Regions from separate parts of the Aurantimonas sp. NFXS3 genome, predicted to be linked through region 4. Evidence: predicted binding sites of a transcription regulator. Region 4 holds the regulator's gene; each other region holds the start of a gene.
What was found. Region 4 encodes PhoB, which activates phosphate uptake and scavenging genes when phosphate is short. Its sites were predicted from a motif close to TGTCATNNANCTGTCAT; they were not measured.

Region 1 (3,471 bases), on a different contig from region 4:
GCCGGCCGGAGGGATGTGGCGAAATGTGCGGCGGGCAGGGCCCGTCGCCGCGTGACGCGTCAGCTCTGCGGAGCGCTCTTGATCTTCTCCTCGTAGCCGGCCTTTTCCGCTTCGAGCTTCTCGATCTCGGCGGTCTTCTCCTCGGCGCTCCGGGACTCGTCGGCCTCGATCTGGGCGATCGTCTTCGACAGTTCCATCACGCGGATCGGCAGGAGCTGGTCATTGGTGGATGCGACGAAAGGCGCCCATTCGAGGCCCGCAAGGACTTCCTTCTCGTGGGCCACGTCACCGGTCGACTGGTCGGTGCCGTAGGTCACGAAGAACTCCCTGATCTTGTCCTTGCTCTCCTGCGGCAGGTTGGTGTTCCACACGATCGGATCGGCCGGGATCAGCGGCGACTTCCAGATCACCTTGATCTTGGCGAAGGCGTCCGGATTGTTCTTCTCGATGAGGGCAAGGCTCTCGGTATTGTTCGCCGCCGCATCGACCTGGCCGTTGGCGACGGCCATGGCGTTGGTCTCGTGGTTGGCGTTGGTGACGTTCTTGAAGCATTCCTTCGGGTCGACGCCGTTGGCGGCGAAGACGAAGGTCATCGGGACGAGATAGCCGGAGGTCGAGTTCGGGTCGCCGAGGCCGAAATTCAGCGACTGGTCGCAGGTCAGGAGATCCTCGACCTTCTCGAGCGGCGAGTCCTTCGGTGCGAGCACCAGCGACCAGTAGCCGGGATTGCCGGAGATATCGACGGTCTGCGCGAAGATCTCGCCATTGGCGCGATCGACGGCTTCCATGGCGGACTTGTTGCCGTACCAGGCGAGCTGCACCTTGTCGAAACGCATGCCCTCGATGACGCCGGCATAGTCGGACGCGAAGAAGGGCTTCACGGCGAGGCCGGTCTTCTCTTCCATGTCGGCGAGGAACGGCTCCCATTTCGGCCGCAGATTCTGCTGGCTCTCGGTGGAGATGATGCCGAAGGCCAGCTCGTCCTGGGCAAGCGCCGTGGTCGAGATGCCGGCGACCATCGTGGCGGCGGCGAGTGTGCGAAGAACCATGTTCATGGCGTTGTTCCCCTGTTGCGTTTGGTTGTCGTGGTGACTTCAGGCCGGCACCAGCGCCGGTGCGTTGACCGGCGCTTGCTTCGTCGCCCGGACGCGCCTGTCGGCGTCGACCGGCAGTGCGTCCGGAAGGACGAGTTCTTCCGAATCCGCGCCGTAGAGCTCGGTCAGGAAGGCGTTGGTCAGTGCGTGGGAGGGGCCGTCATAGACGACCTCGCCGCCGCGCAGCGCGATGGTGCGGGGGCAGTAGCGGCGGGCATATTCGACCTGATGCAGCGACACGACGGCGGTGATCCCGTCGGTGCGGTTGATCTCCGCGATCACGTCCATCACGCGGCGGGCCGAGGCCGGATCGAGCGAGGCGATCGGCTCGTCGGCAAGGATGACGCGGGATTTCTGCACGAGGCAGCGGGCGATGGCCGCGCGCTGCTGCTGGCCGCCGGACAGGGTGGAGGCGCGCTGCCAGGCGACTTCCGGAATGCCGACGCGGCCGAGCGCGGCACGGGCCGCAAGCTTCTCATCGCGCGAGAACCAGCCGAGCGTGCCGCGCCAGCGCGGAATCCGGCCGAGATTGCCGAGGAGGACATTGGTGATGACCGGCAGCCGCGAGACGAGATTGAACTGCTGGAAGATGACGCCGATCTCGCGGCGCATGGCGCGCGCGCCGGCGCCGAGCCGGCCGTCGGACTGGATCGGTGCGCCGAACAGCGCGATGCTCGATCCGGTGCCGCGGTCGGCGCGTTCGAGGCCGGCGATATGGCGGATCAGCGTCGACTTGCCGGAACCGGACGCGCCGATCAGCGCGACCATTTCGCCTTCGGCAATGGTCAGGCTGACCTTGTCGAGCGCCTGCTTCAGGGCAAAGCGCTTGGACAGGTCTTTGATCGCTATGGCGCTCATGCGGGTCCCCCGTCCGGCGTCTCGACGGGTGACTCTTATGAGCGCTCCATGTGGGTGCGATGACGACTTTCTAAACGTTCGATGACAGCCGCTCGGCGGCATCGAAGCGCAGCGGATTATCCGCCGTGACGGTCGAGAAACGCCTGTGCGTCAAGGTTTTGGAAGTCGGCAAGGGCGGCGCGCAGCGTCTCGTGCGGCCAGTCCCACCACGCCAGCGCATCCATGCGCGCGCCGATCTCGGCGGCAAAACGCGGCCGGATCGGCCGGGCGGGAACGCCGCCGACGATCGTATAGGCCGGCACGTCCTTCGAGACGACCGCGCCCGCGCCGATCACAGCGCCGTTGCCGATGGTGACGTCAGGCAGGATCGTCGCGCCATGGCCGATCCAGACATCGTGGCCGATGACGACCCGGTGCGCGCGGCGCCAGTCGAAGAAGCCCGCTTCGTTCTCTTCACCGTCGAAATAATCACCGGCCCGGTAGGTGAAATGGTGCTGGGTGGCGCGCCATGTCGGGTGGTTTGTGGCGTTGATGCGGACGCAAGCGGCAATGTTCACGAACTTGCCGATCGCCGTGCACCAGATGCTGCCGTCTTCCATCACGTAGGAATAGTCGCCGAGGACGGTCTCGGTCAGGCGGCAGCGTTCGGCGATCTCGGTGTAGCGCCCGAGAGCGCAATCCTCGATCTCGGCGCTGGGGTCGACCAGCGGGGATAGGGAGAGCTTCGGCATTCAGGCCGCCTTGCGGGCGGAGAAGGCGGAGACGTCGATGATCCGCGTCGCGATCCGCTCGCGCACCGCCGCATCGTGGAAGATGCCGAGCACGGCGGTGCCCGCCGCGGTCTTGGCCTCGATCATCTCGCAGACCACTTCGCGGTTCTGCGCGTCGAGCGAGGCGGTCGGTTCGTCGAGCAGCAGCAGCGGCTGGTCGGTGATGAAGCCGCGGGCGATGTTCACCCGCTGCTTCTCGCCGCCTGAGAAGGTGGCGGGCGGCAGCTCGAACAGCGGCTCGGGCAGATTGAGGCGGGCCAGCAGAACGCGGGCCCGTTCGCGCGCGGCTTCGGGCGCGGTGCCGCGGGCGACGAGCGGCTCAGCGACGACGTCGAGCGCTGGTACGCGCGGGATGGCGCGCAGGAACTGGCTGACATAGCCGATCGCGTCGCGGCGAAGGGCGATGATCCGCCGCGGGTCGCCGCTGGCGAGGTCCGTCTCGTTGCCAGTGGCCCCGTCGCGGATCAGGATCTCGCCAGCATCGACGGCGTAGTTTCCATAGACCATGCGCAGGATCGACGATTTGCCGACCCCCGAGGGGCCGCCCAGCACGACGCATTCGCCGGGCGCGACGGTGAAGGAGGCCGCCTCGACGACCGGCAGGCGAATGCCGCCGCGCAGATGCATGGTGAAGGACTTGGCGACGTCGCGGACCGTGAGGATCGGCTGGGAAGGCACGGACATGGCTCAGCTTTCCGGGATCGAGGCAACAAGGAGCTGGGTGTAGGCATGGTGCGGGTCGTCGAGGA
Region 2 (3,471 bases), 450 kb from region 4:
AGACCCATGGCGTAGAGATACGAGCGGTGCGGCGCGCGCGACGGCCCCTCGGTCACATGCCGGCTGGGCAGGTTCTTCTTGTCGATCGAATGCGCGTCCATCGGTCCCCCTCGTACACAACGCTGTTCATGGCCCGCCTCGACGCCGCGCCCGATCAGCACCTCTGGGGTGAGCGGGTTTTGTGGCGGCAACGGGGCATGGCTCCCCGCGGCGGACTATAGGCGATGCTCCGCTGCAATAGTGTTGCAGCGATCCCACAAGCAGCGAATTCGCCTCGATGCCCGCGAGAGGGTCCCGGCCAGCAAAAAGGCGCGCCCTGCGGACGCGCCTTCCTTGTGTTTCAACGAGTTGGTCGTAAGACCGGACTCAGAAAGTGAACTTCATCGAGGCGTTGACCGCATAGACGAAATCGTCGCCGACCGTGGCATTGAAGTACGCACCGTCGCTGGTCGACTGCTCGCCATCGGTCCAGTAGCCGACGAGACCGCCGAAGCGCAGCTCGCTCCACTCATTGGCCTTGAACGAGACGCCGCCGGCCAGGGTGTAGAGATCGGTGTAGGTCGTCTCCGAACCGGTCGACACGCCGCGATCGTAGCCGACCGAGACGGCCGCCGAGATCTCGTCGGTGAACGCCCGGCCGAGGCCGATCGACGCCGTGTAGCCGTCACGCCAGTTGTAGGGCGACAGGCTCGAGCGGGTCACGCCACCGGTGGTGATCGAGCTGACGGCGGTGCCGTTGGTGCTCCAGTCGGTCCAGCGGAACGACGCCAGCAGCAACGTGCCCGGTGCGATGCCGGTCTGCGCGTTGATGTAGAGGCTCTGCGGGCTGACGACATCCGAGAAGTTGGAGGTGCCTGCCGCAACTGGAGTTCCGGGAGCCGGAGCGCCGGGCACGACAACCTGCACGCCACCGGGTCCGATGATGTAGGCATCGCCGTTCGCCGTCACCTGTCCGGTACCGGTGAACTCATCATGCGTTGCCTCGGAGCGATACATCACCTGGGCGCGCAGAGCGATTTCCGGCTTCTCGAATGCCGCACCGACGCGATAGCCGTATGCATAGTCGCTCTTCGTCTCGACGGTCGTGCGCACCGGCAGGAACACCGGAACCGCATTGATCGGAGTCGCAGAGAGGCTGGTTCCATCGAAGGTGAAGTCTTCGGCGAAGACGCCGCCGAGAATGCTGAAGCGGCCGATGTCATTGGTGTAGGACAGGCGGCAGGTCAGGCCGAACTCGTTCGACTCGAACTCGCTCGTCTCGGTTCGCGAATTGGCCGTCGGACCAGCCGGAAGCGCCCCGCCCGGCGCGCCGGTGTAGTCGGATTCCGCCGCGAAGGAGATCACGTAGGTGCCTGCGCAGCCAGCCATCTCGCTGTTGATGCCGAAGGCCAGCGACGGGATGAGGTAATCCTGCGTATAGGTGCCGAAATTGCCGCTCTGGCCGTTTATCGACTCGAAGCCGCGCTGCGGATTGACGTAGGTGACGCCGGTCCGCATCACGGCGGTGCCCTGCTCGAACAGGATGTCCGTGTCAGCCGTGCCGCGCTGGAAGCCACCGGCGAGGGCCGACGTGCTGAGCGCCGCCGAAGCCAGGGACGCGCCGAGAATCGTTGTCAGAAAAGTTCGCAATGGAATCCCCCCACTCTTGTTGAACTTCCGCGGGAACCCAGCCGCTGAAAGTTGACGCAAACGTAAACGATAAATTCGCGGTCCGGAACTCCCCGGTTGCAACACCGGGGCGATTGCGACGCTTCCGCCACAGCGGCGATCATAGCCGGCGAAGCCTGCGCAAGCCTTTGCACATTCTGCTTTTTCGCGTTGGGGAACGGGCAGTTACGTAGGGAGAGATCGGCGCGCGCGCGGCACGAGGAGACAAAATCGTGTCCCGAGCGTGTCATAAATACGACAGATCGACGGCTCGGGGCCAAGGGCCGGATGATACCGGGCCTTGCAGGAGCACGGCGCCTCCATGCAAGGAAACGCCGTGCTCCCGGTTGTAAGGCTACTGCAACCGTTCGAGCGCCGCCGACAGCTTGTCGGCCTCGATCCGGTAGCCTTCGCGCTTCTCGCGCTCCTGCTCGACGATCTCGTCAGGCGCGTTGGCGACGAACTTCTGGTTGGAGAGCTTGCGGTCGATCCGCTCGATCTCGCCCAGGGCCTTGTCGCGGGCCTTGCCAAGGCGGCTGCGCTCGGCGGCGACGTCGATGAGCCCGGCCAGCGGCAGGGCAAAGCTGCCCCCTGCCGCGAGGATCTGCGCCGACTGTTCCGGCGCGGTCTCCGCGGTGACGATGGTCGCCAGCCGTGCCAGCCGCTTCACCGCGGCGCCGTGCCGCTCCAGCCGCGCCGCGGTCGCCGCATCCGGCGCCACCGCGACGAGATCGGCCTCGGTCGCCGCCGGCACGTTCATCTCGGACCGCACCGAGCGGATCTCCGACACAACCTCGATCAGCCAGTTGATGTCGTCGGCGGCGTCGCGGTCGGCGAAGTCGAGCACCGGCCAGGCCGCATGGCAGAGCAGCGAGGCGCGTTCGCCGGCGGCGGTCACCTGCCACAGCTCCTCGGTGATGAACGGCATGAACGGATGCAGCAGCGCGTAGATCCGGTCGAGCACCGCCCCCATGACGTGCCGCACCTCGTTGGCCGCAGCCTCGTCGCTGCCCATCAGAGCCGGCTTGGCCAGCTCCACATACCAGTCGCAGAACAGGTTCCAGACGAAGCGGTAGAGCGTCGCCGCCGCCTCGTTGAAGCGGTAGGCCGCGATGGCGGTCTCAGTCTCGGCGATGGTGCGGCCGAGCTCGGTCACGACCCAGCGGTTCAGCGGCAGCGTGAGCTGCGACGGATCGAGGGTGCCGCCGTGCACGGCGCCGTTCATCTCGGCGAAGCGGGTCGCGTTCCACAGCTTGGTGCCGAAGTTGCGGTAGCCGGCGATGCGCTGCGGATCGAGCTTCACGTCGCGGCCCTGCGCCGCCATGATCGCCAGGGTGAAGCGCAGGGCGTCGGCGCCGAACTCGTCGATGAGATCGAGCGGATCGACCACATTGCCCTTCGACTTCGACATCTTGGCGCCGGTCTTGTCGCGCACCAGGGCGTGGACATAAACCGTGTGGAACGGCTCCTCGTCCATGAATTCGAGGCCCATCATCATCATCCGGGCGACCCAGAAGAAGATGATGTCGAAGCCGGTGACGAGGACGCTGGTCGGATAATAGGTCGCGAGTTCCGGCGTCTGGTCCGGCCAGCCGAGCGTCGAGAACGGCCAGAGGGCCGACGAGAACCAGGTGTCGAGAACGTCCTCGTCGCGATGCAGGAAGCCGTCGCGGCGCGCCGGGTCGGCGGCCATGGCGCGGGCTTCCTCGTCGTCGATTGTGCCGTTGGTGACATAATGCGACAGCGCCGCGGCGACCGCCTCTTCCTCGGTCTTGGCGACGAAGATCTCGCCGTCCGGCCCGTACCAGGCCGGGATCTGGTGGC
Region 3 (3,471 bases), on a different contig from region 4:
CGATCCCGGCTTCGGCCCCGACCCGAAGGCCGGCAAGGATTTCGCCGGCAAGGAACGCACGCCGCGCAAGGAGCGCGATCAGGCCAGCGGCCCGATGGTGTGGTTCCACATGGATGTCGGCCGGCGCAACAATGCCGATCCGAAGTGGATCCTGCCGCTGCTGTGCCGCCGCGGCAAGATCACCCGGCAGGAGATCGGCATGATCAAGATCTTCGATCGCGAGACGAAGTTCGAGATCTCCGAGAGCGTCGCCAAGCGCTTTGCCGACGCCGCCGAAGTCAGCGACGGCGACGACATCACCATCTCCCCGACGGGCGCACCGGGCGGGGGCGATGCCGACCGCAAGGGCGGCTTCAGCAAGAAGCCGTTCAACCGCAAGGGCGGCACCGGTCCCGGCAGCGCCAAGCCGCGCCGCCCGCGGCCCAAGCCGAAGGGCTGATCCAGCCAATGACGACCGGGCGCCCGGCGCCCGGTTCGTCAATCCTCGATAACCTCCCGAGCCAGGCGTTGCGCCTTTCGGCTCAATAGGCCTCTTCGAGCAGTTTCAGGAAATCGGCCGCGACGGCCGGCCGCGGATTGGTGGCCGTCGAATGGTCGCGCTCGGCGCCCTCGGCGACGAGGCCGAAACAGTCGCGCGGCACGTTCATTTCCGACAGGGTCGTCGGCATGGCGAGATCGCGGTTCAGCGCGGTGATCGCCGCGGCCAGATCGGCGCCCGCCTCCAGCCCCATCGCAGCGGCCAGCGCCCGGTACTTTTCCTCGGCCGACGGCGCGTTGTAGCGCAGCACCGCCGGCAGCAGGATGGCGTTGATCGTGCCGTGATGCAGGCGCACGCTCTTCAGTCCGCCGAGCGGATGCGACAGCGAGTGGACCGCGCCGAGCCCCTTCTGGAAGGTCATGCCGCCCTGCAGCGCCGCCATCATCATCTCGCTGCGCGCGGTGATGTCGTCGCCGGCCTCCGTCGCCCGGCGGATCCAGCGCATGGCGCGGGCCAGCCCGTCCAGCGCGATCGCCTCGGCCGGCGGATTGTAGCGCGGCGACAGATAGGTCTCGATGCAGTGGGTGACGGCGTCCATGCCGGTCGCCGCGGTCAGTCCCGAGGGCAGGCCGACGGTCAGCTCCGGATCGCAGATCGCCACGCTCGGGATCATGTGCGGCGAGATGAAGCCGAGCTTGCGGCCGTCGTCGAGCGTGACGAGCGCGGCGCGCCCGACCTCGCTGCCGGTGCCGGCGGTCGTCGGAATGGCGATCAGCGGCGGCTTGTTCGCGGTGATCTTCGGAATGCCACCGAGGATCGCGGCGTATTGTTCCAGCGGTCCGGCATGGGTGGCCAGCAGCGACACCGCCTTGGCCAGGTCGATGGGCGAGCCGCCGCCGATCGCCACGAGGCTGTCGCAGCCATGCTCGCGATAGAGCGCCAGAGCCGCGTTGACCGCCGCTTCGGTCGGGTTCTCGGGGGTGCCGTCGAAGACCACCGTGTCGGCAGGCAGGCCGCCGGCCGACAGCACGCGCTCCACCAGCCCCGCCGCGACGATCCCCTTGTCGGCGACGACCATCGGCGTGCGAACGCCCAGTTCGCGCAATTCCGCGCCGAGCAGGCTGGCGGCCCCGACCTCGAACTGGATCTTCGTCAGATAGGTGATCAAGGCCATGCGAATCTCCCCAATGGCATTTTGGCGCGCGGGCCCCTTGCCCCTCCGGCGGACGCGCACGGGGACATGTCCTAATCCTTGCGAACGATTTTGGGAATGCCGCCGCGGCTTGCGCGGCCAACGCTACGCGGTTCGCGCGTAGCAGCCTGAAACCGGCTGATGGCAGCCAGCAGGCGCACGACGTGCGTCAGAACGCGGTCGTTACAGCCGCCAGACCGAGTTTTTCCACTGTCATCGAACCTTCATGCTTGTGTCACCGATCGGTTTTGAAGCACTCCTAGAGAAGCGGCTTGCAACGAGCTCGGCAACAGGGCCCGAGAGTCGCATCAAGGGTGAGGAAACATGATGAACCGCAAAATTCTGGGCGCCGCCGTCGCGCTGGGCGCGCTGGTCGCTGGCGCAGGTCAGGCCGTCGCTGTGACCGAGCTGCAGTGGTGGCACGCGATGTCGGGCGCCAACAACGAAGTCGTCGACACGCTCGCCAAGGAATTCAACGAGAGCCAGGACGCCTACAAGATCACCCCGGTCTTCAAGGGCACCTACCCCGAGACGCTGAACGCCGGCATCGCTGCCTTCCGCGCCAAGCAGCCGCCGGCGATCATTCAGGTGTTCGACGTGGGCACCGGCGTGATGATGGGCGCCGAGGGTGCGGTCATGCCGGTCGCCGACGTCCTGGAAGCCGGCGGCTATAATTTCGACAAGTCGAACTACCTGCCCGGCATCGTCGCCTATTACTCCAAGCCGGACGGCACGATGCTGTCCTTCCCGTACAATTCCTCGTCACCGATCCTGTACTACAACAAGGACATCTTCGAGAAGGCCGGCCTCGACGTCGACAGCCCGCCGGAGACCTGGCAGGACGTGTTCGCGGCCGCCCGCACCATCAAGGAATCGGGCGCGGCCGAGTGCGGCTACACCTCGACCTGGCTGACCTGGATCCACCTCGAGAACTTCGCGGCGTGGAACAACGTGGCCTATGGCACCAACGAGAACGGCCTGGCCGGCACCGATGTCGAGCTGAAGCTCAACGAGCCGCTCTATGTCCAGCATTTCCAGGACATCGCCGATCTCGCCAAGGACGGCGTCTTCCGCTACGGCGGCCGCACCTCGGAAGCCAAGCAGCTCTTCCTGTCGGGCGAGTGCGGGATCCTGACGGAATCCTCCGGCGGTCTCGGCGACATCGTCAAGTCGGGCATGAACTACGGCATCGGCCAGCTTCCCTATGACGCCAATGCCGAGGGCGCGCCGCAGAACACCATTCCGGGCGGCGCCAGCCTCTGGGTCTTCGGCGGCAAGTCCGACGAGGAGTACAAGGGCATCGCGGAGTTCTTCAACTTCCTGTCCCAGACCGAGATCCAGTCGCGCCTGCACCAGGTGTCGGGTTACCTGCCGGTGACCATGGACGCCTACGAGGCGACCAAGGATTCGGGCTTCTACGAGAAGAACCCGGGCCGCGAGACCCCGATCCTGCAGATGATGGGCAAGGAGCCGACCGAGAACTCCAAGGGCGTGCGCCTGCCCAACCTGCCGCAGCTGCGCGACATTGAGAACGAGCAGTTCGAGCTGATGCTGTCGGGCCAGCAGGACGCCCAGGCCGCGCTCGACAAGATCGTCGAACTCGGCAACGAGGCGATCGCCGAAGCGCAGTAAGCGCCATCGTCACCGACGCCGGGCGGTTCGACCGCCCGGCGTTGTTCTGCCTGTCGCCCTTTTCCCGTCGCCACGCGCCATGCGCGGCGGCCCAGTCCCAGAGACGCCGTGTCGAAAGCCGTCTTTCCCAACAAGTGGCTGCCCTATCTGCTGCTCGCGCCGCAGGTGG
Region 4 (3,471 bases):
GAGGAGATCGTCGTCACCAGCCTGCGCAAGGCCGGCCTCTACGAAGAGGTCAAGGACCGGCTCGCCGAGCCGGGCACCGGCCTGTCGGGCGGCCAGCAGCAGCGCCTGTGCATTGCCCGCGCCATCGCGGTGTCGCCCGAGGTGATCCTGATGGACGAGCCCTGTTCGGCACTCGATCCGATCGCGACCGCCAAGGTCGAGGAGCTGATCGACGAGCTGAAGCAGAACTACACCATCGTCATCGTCACCCATTCGATGCAGCAGGCGGCGCGCGTCTCGCAGCGCACGGCGATGTTCCATCTCGGCTATCTGGTGGAGGTCGGCCCGACGGAGAAGATGTTCTCCAACCCGGACGACAAGCGCACCCAGGACTACATCACCGGCCGCTTCGGCTGAACGAAGGCAAGGAAGCGTCATGCCCATGACCGAACATACAGTCACGTCCTACGAAGACGAGCTGAAGCTGATCGTCCGCCGGATCTCGGAAATGGGCGGGATGGCCGAGCGGATGGTCGAGCAGTCGGTCGCCGCGCTGATGCGCAGCGACTGGGGGCTGGCCCAGTCGGTGGTCGCCGACGACCTGCTTTTGGACGACGCCCAGCGGGCGCTGGACGAGCGGGCGATCATGACCATCGCCAAGCGCCAGCCGATGGCCGTCGACCTGCGCGAGATCGTCGGCGCCATCCGCATCTCCAACGATCTGGAGCGGATCGGCGACCTGGCCAAGAACATCGCCAAGCGGGTGATCGCGGTACACGACCATGCCCATCCGGTGCAGCTGGTGCGCGGCATCGAGCATCTGTCGGAAATGGCGCTGGAGCAGCTCAAGGAAGTGCTCGACGCCTATGGCGAGCGGGACTACGAGCGCGCGCTCGCCATGCGCGAGAACGACGAGCAGATCGATGCGATGTACACCTCGATCTTCCGCGAGCTCCTGACCTACATGATGGAGGATCCGCGCAACATCACCTCCTGCACCCATCTCCTGTTCTCGGCCAAGAACATCGAGCGGATCGGCGATCACGCCACCAACATCGCCGAGACGGTCTATTACATCCAGACCGGCAAGCAGCTCGAGAACGAGCGGCCGAAGCGCGACAACACGGCGACGATGACCCAGCCGGTGCCGAACGACCCGCCCACCCAGGCTGACGGGGGCTGAAACCGATGAGCGCACGGATCGTCGTCGTCGAGGACGAGGAAGCCCTCGGCATTCTCCTGCGGTACAATCTCGAGGCCGAGGGCTACGTCGTCGACGTCATCGACCGGGGCGACGAGGCCGATATCCGGCTGAAGGAGGAGGTGCCCGATCTCCTGATCCTCGACTGGATGCTGCCCGGCCTGTCGGGTGTCGAGCTCTGCCGGCGGCTGCGCCAGCGCGAGGAGACCGAGCGCCTGCCGATCCTGATGCTGACGGCACGCGGCGAGGAGAGCGAGCGGGTGCGCGGCCTGTCGGTCGGCGCGGACGACTATGTCGTCAAGCCGTTCTCGACGCCGGAACTGATCGCCCGGGTGCGGGCCATGCTGCGCCGCTCCAAGCCCGAGAAGATCTCCAGCCAGCTCGTCGCCGGCGACATCGATCTCGATCGCGAGACCCATCGGGTGCGCCGCGCCGGCCGCGAGCTCAAGCTCGGACCGACCGAGTTCAAGCTGATGGAATTCTTCATGCAGTCGCCGGGCCGGGTGTTCTCCCGCGAGCAGCTGCTCGACGGCGTCTGGGGCCGCGACATCTATGTCGACGAGCGCACCGTGGACGTCCATGTCGGCCGGCTGCGCAAGGCGATCAATCGCGGCCGCGAGCGCGACCCGATCCGCACCGTGCGCGGCGCCGGCTATGCGCTGGACGAGCAGTTCAGCGCCGCCAGGTCCCCCGCCGCGCCGGCCCGCACGCGGCTGAGCGCCGGCGCCTGACGGGTCTCCGCCCGGCGCCGGGCGGCTTCTTCACGAGCCTGAAACGCAAACACCCCGCGCGGCCTGGCCACGCGGGGTGTTTGCGTTGGGTACGGTCTGTGGCGCCTAGCGGGCGCGGCGGCGATCCGAGAAGGGCTGGAAGGCCAGCTTGGCGTGATAGGCGCAATAGGGCGAGGCATCGCGGGCGTTGTTGCCGCAGAAATGGAAGTCCGGCTTCATCGGGTCGCCGACCGGCCATTTACAGGTGGTCTCGGTCAGCTCGACGAGGCTGAGCTTGCGGGCGATCGGCACCACTTCGGCGCTCTCGCGCTCCTGCGGCTGGTCCATCACCTCGAGCTCTTCCTCCGGCTCCATCTTCAGCGCGGTGGCGCCCATGGTGCGCGGCATGGAACGGCTCGGGGCCTGCTGCTGCGAGGCGGCGACCAGACGGGCCGGCACCACCATCTCGACGGTCTCGACCTCGGCCGTGCGGCGCGGGGCAGGGCGCTCGACGGCAACCGGCTGCGCGACATTCGGCTGGCGGGCCCGCGATTCGAGTTTCAGGCGGTGCACCTTGCCGATCACGGCGTTGCGGCTGACGCCGCCCAGGCGGTCGGCGATCTGGCTGGCGCTCAGGCCTTCGGTCCAGAGCTGCTTGAGCAGCTCCACGCGTTCGTCAGTCCAGCCCATGGCAAGCTCCTTTCGGCATAGTCGCGACGGCTGGAATCCCTCCACAAGCGCGACGGCTGACCGCGCCAGAACGCACAAGATATATTGAGGAACTAGGTCCGCCGCACGAAATCTAGTATCTTGACGGCAAGATAGCCCAGCCGCGGACTCGCTGACAAGGCTCGCCGGGGACGCAGGGGAATCGTTTGGGGCTTTTCCCCAGCCTTTGTTGCCGCCCGTGACGTTCGTCAAGCCTATGACCGACAAGCAGGGCGAAAATGCGGTTCGATTGACACCGCGTCGGCTCGCCATGGTATAGCGGAAGCTCCGAAGTCTCGGAAAACGCTCGAAAGCCTGCCCCATCGGCAGGCTTTGGCGTTTCAAGCATCCCGCCCCAGCGGTTCGCGCGCCGAACCGATCCCGCAACAATAACCGGATCCGACCCTTACGATCCAGCAAAGTCAAAGGCCATGGCTGACACGACGGACCATTCCTCGCCGCTCTTCGAGACCTATGCACGCGCGCCGCTCGCCTTCGAGCGCGGCAGCGGCGTCTGGCTGGAGACGCGCGACGGCCGACGTTTCATGGACTTTGGCGGCGGCATCGCGGTGAACTGCCTCGGCCATGCCCATCCCCATCTCGTCGAGACGATGAAGGCGCAGGCCGAGAAGCTGTGGCACGTCTCCAATCTCTACGAGATCCCCGACCAGACGCGGATGGCCGAACGGCTGACGGCGGCGACCTTCGCCGACCGCGCCTTCTTCGCCAATTCCGGCGCCGAGGCGGTGGAATGCGCGATCAAGACCGCGCGGCGCTATCACTACGTCAACGGCGCGCCGGAGCGCTATCGCATCCTGACCTTCGAGGGCGCCTTTCACGGGCGCACGCTGGCCACCATCGCGGCCGGCGGGC

Region 1: phnC (phosphonate ABC transporter ATP-binding protein) is a predicted target of PhoB. The motif match lies at 2,001-2,017, and genes of this name have one in related genera.
Region 2: J3367_RS04695 (long-chain fatty acid transporter) is a predicted target of PhoB. The motif match lies at 1,882-1,898, and genes of this name have one in related genera.
Region 3: ugpB (sn-glycerol-3-phosphate ABC transporter substrate-binding protein UgpB) is a predicted target of PhoB. The motif match lies at 1,882-1,898, and genes of this name have one in related genera.

Annotation. Positions count from the first base shown of each region.
Region 1 covers NZ_JAGDDZ010000007.1:76,666-80,136, reverse strand. Annotated here, with positions in the region: gene phnD (phosphonate ABC transporter substrate-binding protein) at 60-1,055, opposite strand; gene phnC (phosphonate ABC transporter ATP-binding protein) at 1,095-1,952, opposite strand; gene J3367_RS18440 (acetyltransferase) at 2,069-2,683, opposite strand; gene phnL (phosphonate C-P lyase system protein PhnL) at 2,684-3,406, opposite strand; gene phnK (phosphonate C-P lyase system protein PhnK) at 3,410-3,471, opposite strand, start outside.
Region 2 covers NZ_JAGDDZ010000001.1:1,028,429-1,031,899, reverse strand. Annotated here, with positions in the region: gene ilvD (dihydroxy-acid dehydratase) at 1-101, opposite strand, end outside; gene J3367_RS04695 (long-chain fatty acid transporter) at 367-1,629, opposite strand; gene J3367_RS04690 (valine--tRNA ligase) at 2,003-3,471, opposite strand, start outside.
Region 3 covers NZ_JAGDDZ010000002.1:319,716-323,186, reverse strand. Annotated here, with positions in the region: gene J3367_RS06685 (DEAD/DEAH box helicase) at 1-439, shown strand, start outside; gene J3367_RS06680 (iron-containing alcohol dehydrogenase) at 522-1,652, opposite strand; gene ugpB (sn-glycerol-3-phosphate ABC transporter substrate-binding protein UgpB) at 1,995-3,302, shown strand; gene ugpA (sn-glycerol-3-phosphate ABC transporter permease UgpA) at 3,411-3,471, shown strand, end outside.
Region 4 covers NZ_JAGDDZ010000001.1:576,175-579,645, forward strand. Annotated here, with positions in the region: gene pstB (phosphate ABC transporter ATP-binding protein PstB) at 1-396, shown strand, start outside; gene phoU (phosphate signaling complex protein PhoU) at 416-1,162, shown strand; gene phoB (phosphate regulon transcriptional regulator PhoB) at 1,168-1,911, shown strand; gene J3367_RS02555 (GcrA family cell cycle regulator) at 2,017-2,580, opposite strand; gene J3367_RS02560 (aspartate aminotransferase family protein) at 3,030-3,471, shown strand, end outside.